3 regions of the Ochrobactrum vermis genome follow, and region 3 is predicted to be linked to each of the others. Evidence: predicted binding sites of a transcription regulator. Region 3 holds the regulator's gene; each other region holds the start of a gene.
What was found. Region 3 encodes LexA, which represses DNA repair genes until DNA is damaged. Its sites were predicted from a motif close to TGTTCNNNNTGTGTTCNG; they were not measured.
Positions count from the first base shown of each region.

Region 1: the regulator LexA is predicted to act here: its motif matches at 2,326-2,343, upstream of uvrA (excinuclease ABC subunit UvrA).
Region 2: the regulator LexA is predicted to act here: its motif matches at 1,779-1,796, upstream of CQZ93_RS26040 (Y-family DNA polymerase).

Region 1 is NZ_PCOC01000001.1:1,316,974-1,321,220, forward strand. Features, by position in the region: gene uvrA (excinuclease ABC subunit UvrA) at 1-2,189, opposite strand, end outside; gene ssb (single-stranded DNA-binding protein) at 3,180-3,698, shown strand; gene arsC (arsenate reductase (glutaredoxin)) at 3,815-4,228, opposite strand.
Region 2 is NZ_PCOC01000003.1:221,257-225,503, reverse strand. Features, by position in the region: gene CQZ93_RS26050 (ATP-binding protein) at 1-1,490, shown strand, start outside; partial or broken gene CQZ93_RS26045 (type III glutamate--ammonia ligase) at 1,486-1,658, shown strand; gene CQZ93_RS26040 (Y-family DNA polymerase) at 1,879-2,463, shown strand; partial or broken gene CQZ93_RS27200 (IS3 family transposase) at 2,548-2,868, shown strand; partial or broken gene CQZ93_RS27360 (3-oxoacyl-ACP reductase) at 2,877-2,966, shown strand; gene CQZ93_RS26025 (PAS domain S-box protein) at 3,418-4,247, shown strand, end outside.
Region 3 is NZ_PCOC01000001.1:1,504,889-1,509,135, reverse strand. Features, by position in the region: partial or broken gene CQZ93_RS07455 (ComEC/Rec2 family competence protein) at 1-1,320, shown strand, start outside; gene lexA (transcriptional repressor LexA) at 1,423-2,148, opposite strand; gene CQZ93_RS07445 (molybdopterin molybdotransferase MoeA) at 2,387-3,601, opposite strand; gene moaC (cyclic pyranopterin monophosphate synthase MoaC) at 3,687-4,163, opposite strand; gene trpC (indole-3-glycerol phosphate synthase TrpC) at 4,167-4,247, opposite strand, start outside.

The sequences.
Region 1 (4,247 bases), 190 kb from region 3:
AAGGCGCCGGTGTATGTTGCCGGGTTGGAGCGCGGCGTACGACCGATAGGTGACTGGTCAATATCAATCACCTTGTCGAGGAACTCCAACCCCTCGATACGGTCATGCTCCGCCGGGTGTTCGCGCGAGCCCATGATGCGGCGCGAAGCAGCCTTGTACAGGGTTTCGATCAGGAAGGTGGACTTGCCGCCGCCTGAAACGCCGGTGACGGCGGTGAACGTGCCAAGCGGAATATCCGCCGAGACATTTTTCAGGTTGTTGCCGCGCGCGCCCATGACCTTGATGCGCTTGGACTTTGAAATCTTGCGGCGTTCCGCCGGAACAGCAACTTCCATCGCGCCTGACAGATATTTGCCGGTCAGCGAGTTCGCATTGGACATCACGTCCTGTGGCGACCCTTGAGCAATGATCTTGCCACCATGGACGCCTGCCGCCGGGCCGATATCGACCACATAATCGGCAGTCAGGATCGCATCCTCGTCATGCTCGACCACAATGACCGTATTGCCGAGATCGCGCAGGTGGCGCAGCGTATCGAGAAGCCGGGCATTGTCGCGCTGATGCAAACCAATGGATGGTTCATCCAGCACGTAAAGCACGCCGGTCAGGCCGGAGCCGATCTGCGAGGCAAGACGGATACGCTGGCTTTCGCCACCTGACAACGTGCCGGAATTACGTGCCAGCGTCAGATAATCGAGGCCGACATCGTTGAGGAACTGCAGGCGCTCGCGAATTTCCTTGAGGATGCGGGCGGCAATTTCGCGCTGCTTGTCATTGAAGCTGCCATCGACGTCACGGAACCAGGCATCGGCCTTGCGGATCGACATTCCCGTGATCTCGCCGATGTGCTTCATGCCGATCTTTACCGCCAGTGCTTCCGGTTTCAGGCGATAACCGCTGCAGGCAGGGCAGGGCGTCGAGGCCATGAAACGCTCGATATCTTCACGCGACCAGGCGGAATCGGTCTCCTTCCAGCGGCGCTCCAGATTCGGGATCACACCTTCAAAAGGCTTTGTCGTCTGGTAGGAGCGCAGGCCGTCATCATATTGGAAAGTGATTTCCTTGCCCTTGGTGCCATAGAGAATGGCCTGCTGGGATTCTTCCGGAAGATCTGCCCAGCGTGCGCCTATCTTGAATCCAAAGGCTTTGCCAAGCGCTTCCAGTGTCTGATTGTAGTAGGGTGACGAAGATCGCGCCCATGGGGCAATCGCGCCGTCCTTCAACACTGCCGTTTCATCGGGAACGATCAGGTTCGGATCGATGGCCTGCTGCGTGCCGAGGCCGTCGCAGGTCGGGCAGGCGCCGAACGGATTGTTGAACGAGAACAGGCGCGGCTCGATTTCAGGAATGGTGAAACCGGAAACCGGGCATGCGAACTTTTCCGAAAACAGAATGCGCTCATGCGTTTCGTTGGCCGATTTGTTGGCCGCGCCGCCTTCTGCTGTTTCTTCAGGCGGCAGCGGCTTGTCCGCGAATTCGGCAACGGCCAGACCCTCGGCAAGCTTGAGACTGGTTTCGAGGCTGTCGGCGAGGCGGGTCGACAGGTCAGCGCGCACCACAACGCGGTCGACCACCACATCGATGTCGTGTTTGTACTTCTTGTCCAGTGCCGGAACATCGGCGATTTCATAGAAGGTACCGTCTACCTTGACGCGCTGAAAACCCTTTTTCTGAAGCTCAGCCAGTTCCTTCTTGTACTCGCCCTTGCGACCACGAACGATGGGCGCGAGGATATAAAGGCGGGTGCCTTCTTCCAGTGTCAAGACGCGGTCGACCATCTGGCTGACCGTCTGGCTTTCGATGGGAAGGCCGGTCGCCGGCGAATAGGGCACACCTACGCGCGCAAAGAGCAGGCGCATGTAGTCGTAGATTTCAGTGACGGTGCCAACCGTCGAACGCGGATTGCGGCTCGTCGTCTTCTGTTCGATCGAAATGGCAGGCGACAGGCCGTCGATCTGGTCGACATCCGGCTTCTGCATCATTTCGAGGAACTGGCGCGCATAGGCCGAAAGGCTTTCGACATAGCGGCGCTGGCCTTCCGCATAGATCGTATCGAAGGCAAGCGAGGATTTGCCCGAGCCGGAAAGCCCAGTCATCACGATCAGCTTGTCGCGAGGCAGATCGAGGTCGACATTCTTCAGATTGTGTTCGCGCGCGCCACGTATGGAAATGAATTTCTGATCGCTCATTCCGCGTCCTGCCTGCTCATGATGCCATGGATAAACGGGCGCCGAATGGTGAAACACGTCGGGCCGGTCTCTAATATGGGGTGAAACCCTCCAATAAGAAGGGGGCTCCGGTCATTCATCGGTGCACTCTTATCATTAGAACAAATATCGAACAACCAGCCTTCTGATAGGCGATACGAAATGTGAACGCAAGAGCGTTGACTGTCACTCCTGACAGGAGCAGACTGCCCTTACTCGCTGATAGCGGAGAGGTGCCGCGGTGGGATGACACGGCATCGGCAAGAGGTCCGCAGGAGGCGGGGAGACCCAGTAGGGAGGTAAAGGAGCATGAGTCCACCTGACTACAGTGCCTAGCTTTCACAGAGATGAAAGCACAATCCGTTTCGGTTGCGGCAGCATCTTTTCGCAAGGAATGATGCCTCGTTGATTGAAAGTGTGATTGCCGACAATTTGAATTTGCGCGGAATGCAAATGGCCGTGCGCCTTTGTGATCCGAAAAGACCTGCCGACGAATTAATGTCGACACATGAGCATTGCTCAAACCCCAAGCCCTGCGCGCCAAAGATACAGTGAGCGGCAGGGCTTTTTCTTGGAAGCTGATCCGGTTGCGCGGCGCGGACGTTTTGGCTCCATAAGGATGGCCGGTGAGGCTGTTTTGAAATTAAGGCAGATGCCGTTTTGGGCTCTGAAATAAGGCAAAGTGCATCTTCATCGCGATAAACGATGTAAAAACCCGTCAAAAATTGTGGCGAACGCACGACTTTTTTACGTCGAAAGGTTGCATTTTGAACAAAACAAGAACATAAACTCTGTGGACATTGACAAATTCACCGCGCTGGATTGAGCGCGCATCAAGTCAGTCCTGTAAGGTGAACATATGAGTTTCTGGTGATGGCGCATCGTTGCGCCTGATCTTTCATTTGGAAAGTACCTCTTGTCCGTGCAGGGACGTGCGGAGAGTGTGCATGCGAGACCCGGAGTAGTTTTTCGATGGCTGGTAGCGTCAACAAAGTCATTCTGGTCGGCAATCTTGGTGCCGATCCGGAAATTCGTCGTCTGAATTCGGGCGATGTGGTCGCCAATCTGCGCATTGCAACGTCGGAAAGCTGGCGCGACCGTCAGAGCGGCGAACGCAAGGATCGCACCGAATGGCACAGCGTCGTCATTTTCAATGAGAACCTTGCCAAGGTTGCGGAACAATATCTGAAGAAGGGCGCCAAGGTTTATATCGAAGGCGCGCTCCAGACCCGCAAATGGCAGGATCAGAACGGAAACGACCGCTATTCGACGGAAGTTGTGCTGCAAAAGTTCCGTGGTGAACTGCAGATGCTAGACAGCCGTGGTGAAGGTGGCGGCGAAGGCCGCTCGTTTGGCGGTGGCGGCGGCAATCGCAACCAAATGTCGGATTATTCCGGCGGCGGCGGTGATTTTGGTTCGTCCGGCCCGTCTTCGGGTGGTGGCAGCGGTGGTGGCTTCTCACGCGATCTGGACGACGAAATTCCGTTCTGATAGTAAACATCATCCAGTTTATAAGTGAAATGCGATAAGGCGCTGTTTTACAGCGCCTTTTCTGTTTCTCTCATGCTTCTAAAGCACGGTGTCGGCTTGCGATTTCGTAATCCCTGTCAGCGCGACTTTTCTTCGAATGTAATCTGCTCGCCGTCTTCTTTGGTGAACGAAGCAAGAGGGTTTTCCAGAAGAGCCAGAACCAGTTCGGAGGGGCGGCACAGCCTGGTGCCACGCGGCGTTTCGACGATGGGCCGGTTGATCAGAATCGGATGAGCCATCATGAAGTCGATCAGCTCGTCGTCGGTCCATTTCAGATCGGACAGGCCGAGTTCGACATAGGGTGTGCCTTTCTCACGCAGCAATTCACGCGGCGTAAGGCTCATGGCCGTCAGCAGTCCGACCAGACGCTCCCGCGTGGGCGGATTCTGCACATATTCGACAATGACGGGTTCTTCGCCACTGGCGCGGATCATCGCCAGCGTATTGCGCGAGGTGCCGCATTTCGGGTTGTGGAAAATAGTGACGGCCATCAGAGTTTTCCTGTCTGGG
Region 2 (4,247 bases), on a different contig from region 3:
CAAACCCTATCGGACGCATTCAGTTGCTCTCAACTGTGACCGATGGCGATACAAAGCTTGCGCGCGGCATCAACACCTATCCCAAGATTGGAGACGGGGTCTTCCTCGCGAGTGCCGACATTCTCGCACAAATGATCGGTAAGAGCGCCACCAAAGCCGGTGAAATCAACGTTCCTGTCGGCATGATCGAGGCCGGTGGCCAAGGCGTCACAATCGAATTGCCACCGGAAAAACTATTCGGTCGTCACTGTGGCATCTTCGGTGCCACAGGCGGTGGAAAGAGTTGGACGATCGCCGGCCTTATAGAGCAGATTAAGGCACAGAGCGGGAAAGCGTTCATCTTTGATCCGACTGGCGAGTTTTGCGACATGGCGAGCGTAGACACGGTCTTCGCCTTCGAAGCTGATGTCCCGCATACGCAGCATGTTCATTTCCCCTATACCGAAACCACCGAGGACGACCTGTTTTCGTTATTTCGACCGTCAGGACAGAGCCAAGGGCCGAAGCTCCGCGACGCCATCAAGAGTCTGAAACTCGTACGTGCTGTCGAACATGCAATGCCCGCCGGATTGCACGTCCAGAATGGCGTTCTGGAGAAAGCCGGTCGGCAGCGTGGCCCATTCTTCGGCGCACTCCAGGCCAACGCCGCCGCTCTCCACACTACGAAATGCGATTTTGACATCACGAATTTGTCCGAGCAGATCAAGCAGGAGTGCGTGTGGGGCAATGCCACGAACAATCCGGCGAACTTTGGCGGGACAGACAACAACGCCGCCAGCTACTGTGAATCGCTTTCCTCTCGTATAGCGACGCTGATCAATTCTCGCGAGCTTGAATGCCTGTTCCAAACACATGGCACCTCACTTGTCGATGAAGTCGCTAGCTTTCTGGATGACAACGAACGCGATGTCGCCCTGATATCGTTTAAGGAAGTCAGGTTCGAGCACAGTACCCGCGAATTGCTGTTAAACATTATTGGGCGATATCTTCTCGGCCTCGCTCGCGAAGGCCGCTTTAGGGACACCCCGATCATCGTTTTTCTGGACGAAGCGCATCAATTCCTTGGCCGGACGATCGGCGATGAGTACGGGAGCGTCCGTCTCGATTCATTTGGCTTGATCGCCAAAGAGGGGCGTAAATATGGCCTGACAACCGTGCTGGCCACGCAGCGCCCGCGCGACATTCCCCAGGACGTATTGAGCCAGCTCGGCACGCTGATCGTTCATCGCCTGACGAACGAACAGGACCGCAGCACAGTCGAACATGCCTGTGGCGACCTCGACCGTGCCGCCACTCAGTTCATTCCAATGCTAGCTCCCGGCGAAGCGATCATCATCGGCCCGGACTTGCCCACACCTTTGCCATTGCGCATTCTACGCCCCAAATCACCGCCGGATTCGAAGGGACCCCAATTTCAGTCCCATTGGAAAGAGCGTCATCAGCAACGCCTCGCACAAGCGGGACCGGTGAATGCAGGTGATGATTTGTAGGCACCAACAAGCTGTCATGCGGCGTTACGATGTGATCGCTGAAATCTGCGACTATATGCTGGAATTGGGCTGGAAGCCCTATCAAAACGACCACGAAGACGCAATGGCCAGTTCGAAATGAACTGGGAATATGACGATGCATTAAAGACGGCCGACAAGCATTCATTCTGTTAGTGCTATTATATACCTAGGTTCCGTATTCACTCCGCCCCGCACCGCCTGCTTCCGGAAAGCGCATCATTATCATCGATCCTATTACCGGATTCCGGATTGACACTCCAATCAAAAGAGAACGGAATAGGAACATCATCCCATCAGCGGAATATGTTCCTAAGTGCCCGTGCACTTTCGGGCAGGTTTCGCTCGTCCCTTATGCTGGAGTAATCGCATGCGTCTGCTGGAGACGATAGAACGCTTATACCTTGATTTTGTTGGATTTTTCGCCTGCGTTCATCAACAGGTAGATCGCAAATTGCGGGGTCGCCCGATAGGCGTTGTGCCCTTTGCTGGAACTGACAGAACCGCAGTGATTGCCTGTTCGCGCGAGGCGAAAGCACGTGGCGTCAAGAACGTCATGCCGATCAAGGAAGCCAAAAGGCTTTGTCCCGATCTAATTTTGGTGCCGCAAGATCCTGATCTTTATCGCCGCGCCCATAATGCACTCCTTTGCGAGATCGAAACCGTCGTCGCAATCGACACCGCGAAAAGCATCGACGAGCTGACCTGCATTCTCGATGAGACAGGCAGACGTGATCCGGAACTGCTCGCAGCGCGCATCAAATCGACACTGGCCGAAAATATAGGCCCGTTCATTACCTGCTCCATTGGTTTCGCCGCCAATCGCCAGCTCGCGAAGATGGCGTGCAAGGCCGGCAAGGAAGAGAGCAAGCGGTTTGGCAGCTATGGCAACGGACTTGCGATCTGGTGGCCGTTGGCTTTACGGAAATATCGAGGCCTGCAAACAGTGACATGAAACGTTCCTTTCACAAGGGTTTAACGGTACTGCCATCTCACTCCATCCAAGGTGTGAACGCGAGGAGCAATCCGAATACCCCATCTGAGCTCCGCTCGTCCCCGCGCTTGCCTGGATCATGTCACTGAAGATTTGAGTGTGTCCGAGAGACGGGCATGCTGGGTTCCCGGCCAGTATCGTTCCGCTCAGCGCAAGATCTCCAAGACCCCGGATGATAAAGCGGCGTTGACCGCAGACATCAGTGCTCGCTTGTAAGTCAGACCGCTATGGCTATCGTCGTATAACGGCGATGCTGCATCGGACCGGCTGGGTCATGAACGTCAAGCGGGTCGAACGCATCTGGCGACAGAGGGGCTGAGAGTGCCTCAGAAGCAACCGAAGCGCGGTCAGCTGTGGTTGAACGACAGTTAGTGCATTCTATGGTTGCCTGGATGCTTTCGGAAGAAAACTCATACACCACAGCAGCAACGTCTGATCTTAGTGGTGGCCGAACCACCTATTGAGGCATTTCGCGCTCATATAAAACATGGATGGAGACCTCAACAAGATCAGTCCGTCCTATTCGACCGAATTATGTCGGCGTTCTTGACTGGCAATCAGAACCTTTAACGTCCACTTGGTAGCCAACCAGACGAAAGCATGAATTCGGCAGCGGATGGCTCGGACGCCCATTTGCAATTGCAATCAGAACACGGCCCGTACTGACGGTCAAGAATTAGTCCTTTAATGTACCGCTAAAGACCGATGAACGCATATCATGGTGCTCGTCACGCGAAATAGCGCTATTTAGCAGTGAACAGTTGATCACATCGATAGGAGAAGAACCGGAATGGCGGGCGATTATCCAGAATTTGAATAAGGTAAAACACTTCACGCACTACGTGGATCTAGGGAATTGATATCGTGTTCCGATCAATTATTATCTTTTCATGACTTTAGAATGGGCGGAGTACGATGGAAAAACATAAAGACCAAGTTGGCTCCGATCGGCTTTGTTCGACTTACGCTAAACATCGCATTTTGTTGTCGGTAACACCTGCTTCACAATCCCAACTCGGCGAAACCGATCTCGATCCACGGGATTGGCTCGCTGCAATTGTCGACGGTTCAGACGACGCCATCGTTAGCAAGGATCTGAATGGCATTATTAGAAGCTGGAATAGAGGTGCCGAGCGCTTATTCGTTTATCATGCGGAGGAAGTAATCGGAAAGCCGGTCACGATCTTGATACCAGAAGATCGGCTTGACGAAGAACCAGCTATTCTAAGCGAAATACGAAAGGGAAACAGAGTCGATCATTTCGAAACAGTTCGGAAGCGAAAAGATGGTACGCTGATTGATATTTCATTGACAATCTCACCTATTCGAAACGCAAACGGCGTTATTGTTGGTGCGTCAAAAATAGCACGCGACATCAGCGAGCGCTTGCAGGCTCAAAGCCAACAAAAGCTCCATATGGGAGAAATGCGTCACCGCGTAAAAAATTTGTTCGCTCTGGCCAACGGTATCGTTTCATTGAGCGCAAGATCGGCTACGCAGGTTGATGAGCTTCGTGAGGTGGTTCAGGCGAGATTGGCTGCACTTGCCAGGGCGCATGAACTGACGATGCCGACATGGGATGATGCCGATGCAGCAATTTCTCCGGTCCCGTTGCAGAACTTGTTACGTACCATTCTGGAACCTTATAGTGAGAACAATTTTCATATCACTGGCCATGATCCTGCTATCATCGGAAAGTCGCTGACAAATCTCTCGCTACTTTTGCACGAACTGACAACAAATGC
Region 3 (4,247 bases):
GCATTGCTGGTGGATCGAGCTGCCATCAGCATGCGTAATCTGGCGATTGCAGCTATCGCCATGATCGCAATCTCGCCGCACGAGATATTGGGGCCGAGTTTTCAAATGTCTTTCTCAGCCACAGCCGCGTTGATTGCCGGTTATGCCTGGTGGAGTGAGCGCAGCGCGAGCAGACAGATTGGTAAGGAAAAGCGTGGCAGGACCACCCATGGCTTTGCTGGAAGAATCCTGAAACCGATCACGGCTGCAGCCGCCACTTCAGTCATTGCCGGACTGGCCAGCGGAGTTTTTGCTGCTTATCATTTCAACAATACCGCACCGTTAGGCCTGCTTGGCAACGTTCTAGCCGAGCCCGTAATAGCGCTCCTCGTGATGCCGTTCGCTGTCTTCGGTCTCGTGCTAATGCCGCTGCAACTGGACTGGGTGCCTTTGCAGATCATGGGGTGGGGAATTTTCACCGTCAGGCATATTGCCGCCCTTGTTGCGGCATGGTCCCCCGACGGCAATCCGGGGACGATGCCGGCACTCACTCTCGTTCTGTGGACCATTGCGCTCGTTCTGGCTGTTGTTCTGTCTACCAGACTGAAGGTACTGGCGCTTCCGTTCATTGCTGTTGGGCTCGTTGTTTTCATCAGGGAGCCTTTGCCCGATATCGTAATATCGGAGGATGCCAAACTGGTAGGCGTCCGATTGGCGGATGGCAGGTTCGCGATCAATCGAAACCGCCCCTCGCAATTTACGATCGATAATTGGAAAACCGCTTATCTGATAGAAGAGTTTATCGTGCCGCCATCAGGCAAAAACAAGAAACGAACGGGTGGGAATGGGTTTGAATGCGAAGATGGATTGTGCACGATCAATCTGCGCGATGGTCGCACACTTGCCTATACGGCAAACATCGCAATGCAAGAGATAGCCTGCAATATCGGCGATGTGGTTATTCTCGCGGTTCCCGGCAAAAACGCGTCGTGCGGTCGTTCCAAAACTCTGAGCATCAGTAAACGCGATCTGGCGCTGAAGGGAGCTGTGGAAATCAGACTCGGGAAAGCACCAGAACCAAACCAAGCTTTCCAGGCTTTATCGATAGTTTCGTCCGAAACAATAAAACCAGACGTCGGGCAGGCGATATCTGATCTGCAACACGATAACCGAATAACATTTGCAGTCGATACGCCAAGCCGTCCTTGGCATTTGCATCGCATCCATTCGCGTCCGGCGCGCGGCTTGCCCGAACGTGAGTACAAGTCCAAATCTCGAGCTGTCAAAAACGCAGCGAGCTGCACATCAGACGCCGACGACGAAGCAAATCGCTGCAAATGATTCTCGAACGCTTCCAATTAAAAATGAACTATGGATCCGCTCGATCTCTTTGCCTTACGTATTTCCTACGTAAAGCCGCTTCGTTCTTTTGTTGGAAATGCTCTAGTAGCGGCGGATCAGGCCGACAAGCTTACCCTGCACACGAACACGGTCAGGTCCGAATATTCGTGTTTCGTAAGCCGGATTAGCGGCTTCAAGAGCTATGGATGCTCCCTTGCGACGAAAGCGTTTCAAAGTTGCTTCTTCGTCATCGACAAGCGCCACCACGATTTCACCTGGATTTGCGGATTCGCCACGCTTGATAATGACGGTGTCTCCGTCGAAAATTCCGGCATCGATCATTGAATCGCCTTTGACCTCAAGAGCGTAATGCTCGCCCGCGCCGATCATTTCGGGCGGAAGGCTGAGGGAATGGGTTTGATTCTGAATCGCGGAGATGGGCACGCCGGCAGCAATCCGCCCCATAACCGGTATGGATACAGTTCCGGACGTGTCGTCATTCGTAGCTACAGGGGCAGGGCGTCCCGGTGAGGGCGGCGGCGGCGCTTTGCCCAGACTACCTTCGATAACGCTAGGGGCGAACTTCTTTTGCGCATTGAGCCCCGGTGCGATGGAATCAGGCAGGCGCAAAACCTCAAGCGCACGTGCTCTGTTCGGCAGGCGGCGGATGAAACCACGCTCTTCCAGAGCCGTAATCAGACGATGGATACCCGATTTTGAAGCCAGATCGAGTGCTTCTTTCATTTCATCGAAAGACGGCGGAATGCCTGTTTCTTTCAGACGTTCGTGAATGAACAGCAGAAGCTCGTGCTGTTTACGGGTTAACATGCGCGACACCCTCCCGACCAAGAATTGAGAAAAACAAAACCAGAACGAACACTATATGTTCCAGTCTTGTTCTGCAATGGTTTTAAATCCATTAACGCTCCGAGTGAGAATGGGCGGAACGTTTTGACACGAGAGCGTCATTGGTGGGAAATTTTAGATTAGAAGCGATATAATATATATATTATAATTAGTTATATGATTTCTCTCATAATTAGAAAAGCCGGAATCTGTCTTTGATCTACAGCATAAGGACGCGACAATCGTCGCCGATTGAGGCAGCGGACGCGTTCTCATCTCTGATGAGAAGTGCTTTTGAGCCGACGAGAGCCGAGAGCATGGACGAATCCTGGACCGGAAATGGCTTCGCGATCAGCGTTCCATCCGGAGTTGATTCGATTGTAACCCGGATATAATCGCGGCGATGGTCATTTGCAGGTAGGGAAGCACCAAGCTTCGCAGGCCGGATGTCGGCATCAAGGTTGGTTCCGGCCAGCTTGGCGACAAGCGGACGGAGGAAAACTAGACTGCAGACGAGGCTCGAAACAGGATTACCGGGCAAGCCTATCACATGCACAATTTTGCCATTCACACCGATGCGTCCGTACATCAGTGGTTTGCCCGGCCTCATGGCGATCTTCCAAAAATCGAGATCGACTCCCAATTTTTGAAGCGCGCCGTGCACAAAATCTCGATCCCCGACGGACGCGCCGCCGATCGTAACCAGAATGTCGATGCCGCTTTGCAGGCTGTCTGCTATTGCTTGTTCGATTTTGGCAGGATCGTCCGGAATGATCCCCTTGTCTGCAGGGCTGCCGCCCGACCGCCTTATGATTTCGGCGATTCCCACACTGTTCGACGCAACAATTTGGTCCTTTCCGGGTGTTTCACCCGGTGCGACAAGTTCATCACCGGTCGCAACGATTGCCACCTTGGGTTTTTGGAATACGTCGATTTTCGCGTTCCCGCTTGCAGCGGCTAGCGATAAGGCGGCGGCATCCAGCTCACGTCCGCTCGAAATGACGATGTTACCGGGCGAAAAATCGAGGCCCGCGCGGCGTATATGCCGTCCTGGCTCCATTCCTTCGAGAACAGTGAGCCGGTTACCCGAACGCTCGGTGTGTTCCTGAATGACAATTGTGTCTGTGCCTTTGGGTAGTGGCGCTCCGGTGAAAATGCGAACCGCCTGTCCGATCCCCAATTCGCCTTCGAAGCGATTGCCCGCCGCCGATTCGCCTATTACGTCGAACTCAACAGGATAAGAGATGTTGTCGGGCGCGATCAGGGCATAACCGTCCATCGCCGACCCGTCGAAGGGCGGCTGGAGAAAATGTGCGAGCACAGGTGTTGCAACCACGCGTCCACCCGCATCGGACAAAGCGACTTGTTCTGTGCCGTGCGGTTCCGCGGATTTCAGGATGCGGGCCAGTGCTTCATCGACCGGGAGAAGGGACATTGCGTTTCCTCTCGAACTGAATTGTTGGCCCGTTTAGAGCATAAAGCCTGTCTGGAAGAATTGATCCAGAGCAAAGTTCAGCGGCTCAGGCTTTCCAGTCACCTGATTTACCGCCGCTTTTTTTGGTAACGCGGATGCCGCCGATCTCCATATGTTTGTCAACGGCTTTGGCCATGTCATAGATCGTAAGACACGTGACGGAAACGGCGGTGAGGGCTTCCATTTCCACGCCCGTGCGTCCTTTGAGCTTGGCGACTGCGCGAACGCGCAAACCGGGTAGTGCCTGATCCGGTTCGATGTCGACAGCGACTTTGGTCAGCATAAGCGGATGGCAGAGGGGAATCAGGTCGGCGGTCTTTTTTGCCGCCATGATGCCTGCCAGACGCGCAGCGCCAATGACGTCGCCCTTAGTGGCATTGCCTTCCAGGATGATCGCCAGCGTTTCCGGCTTCATTCTGACCGATCCTTCGGCCGTGGCTTGACGTTCAGTTTCATCCTTCGCCCCAACATCCACCATATTGGCAGCGCCGGTCTGGTCGATATGGGTGAGCTTGGATACCATTGGTCAGGCCTTGCCGGTCAGGAGTTCACGGGTAGCCGCCGCGACATCTGCCTGGCGCATCAGGCTCTCTCCGATGAGGAACGT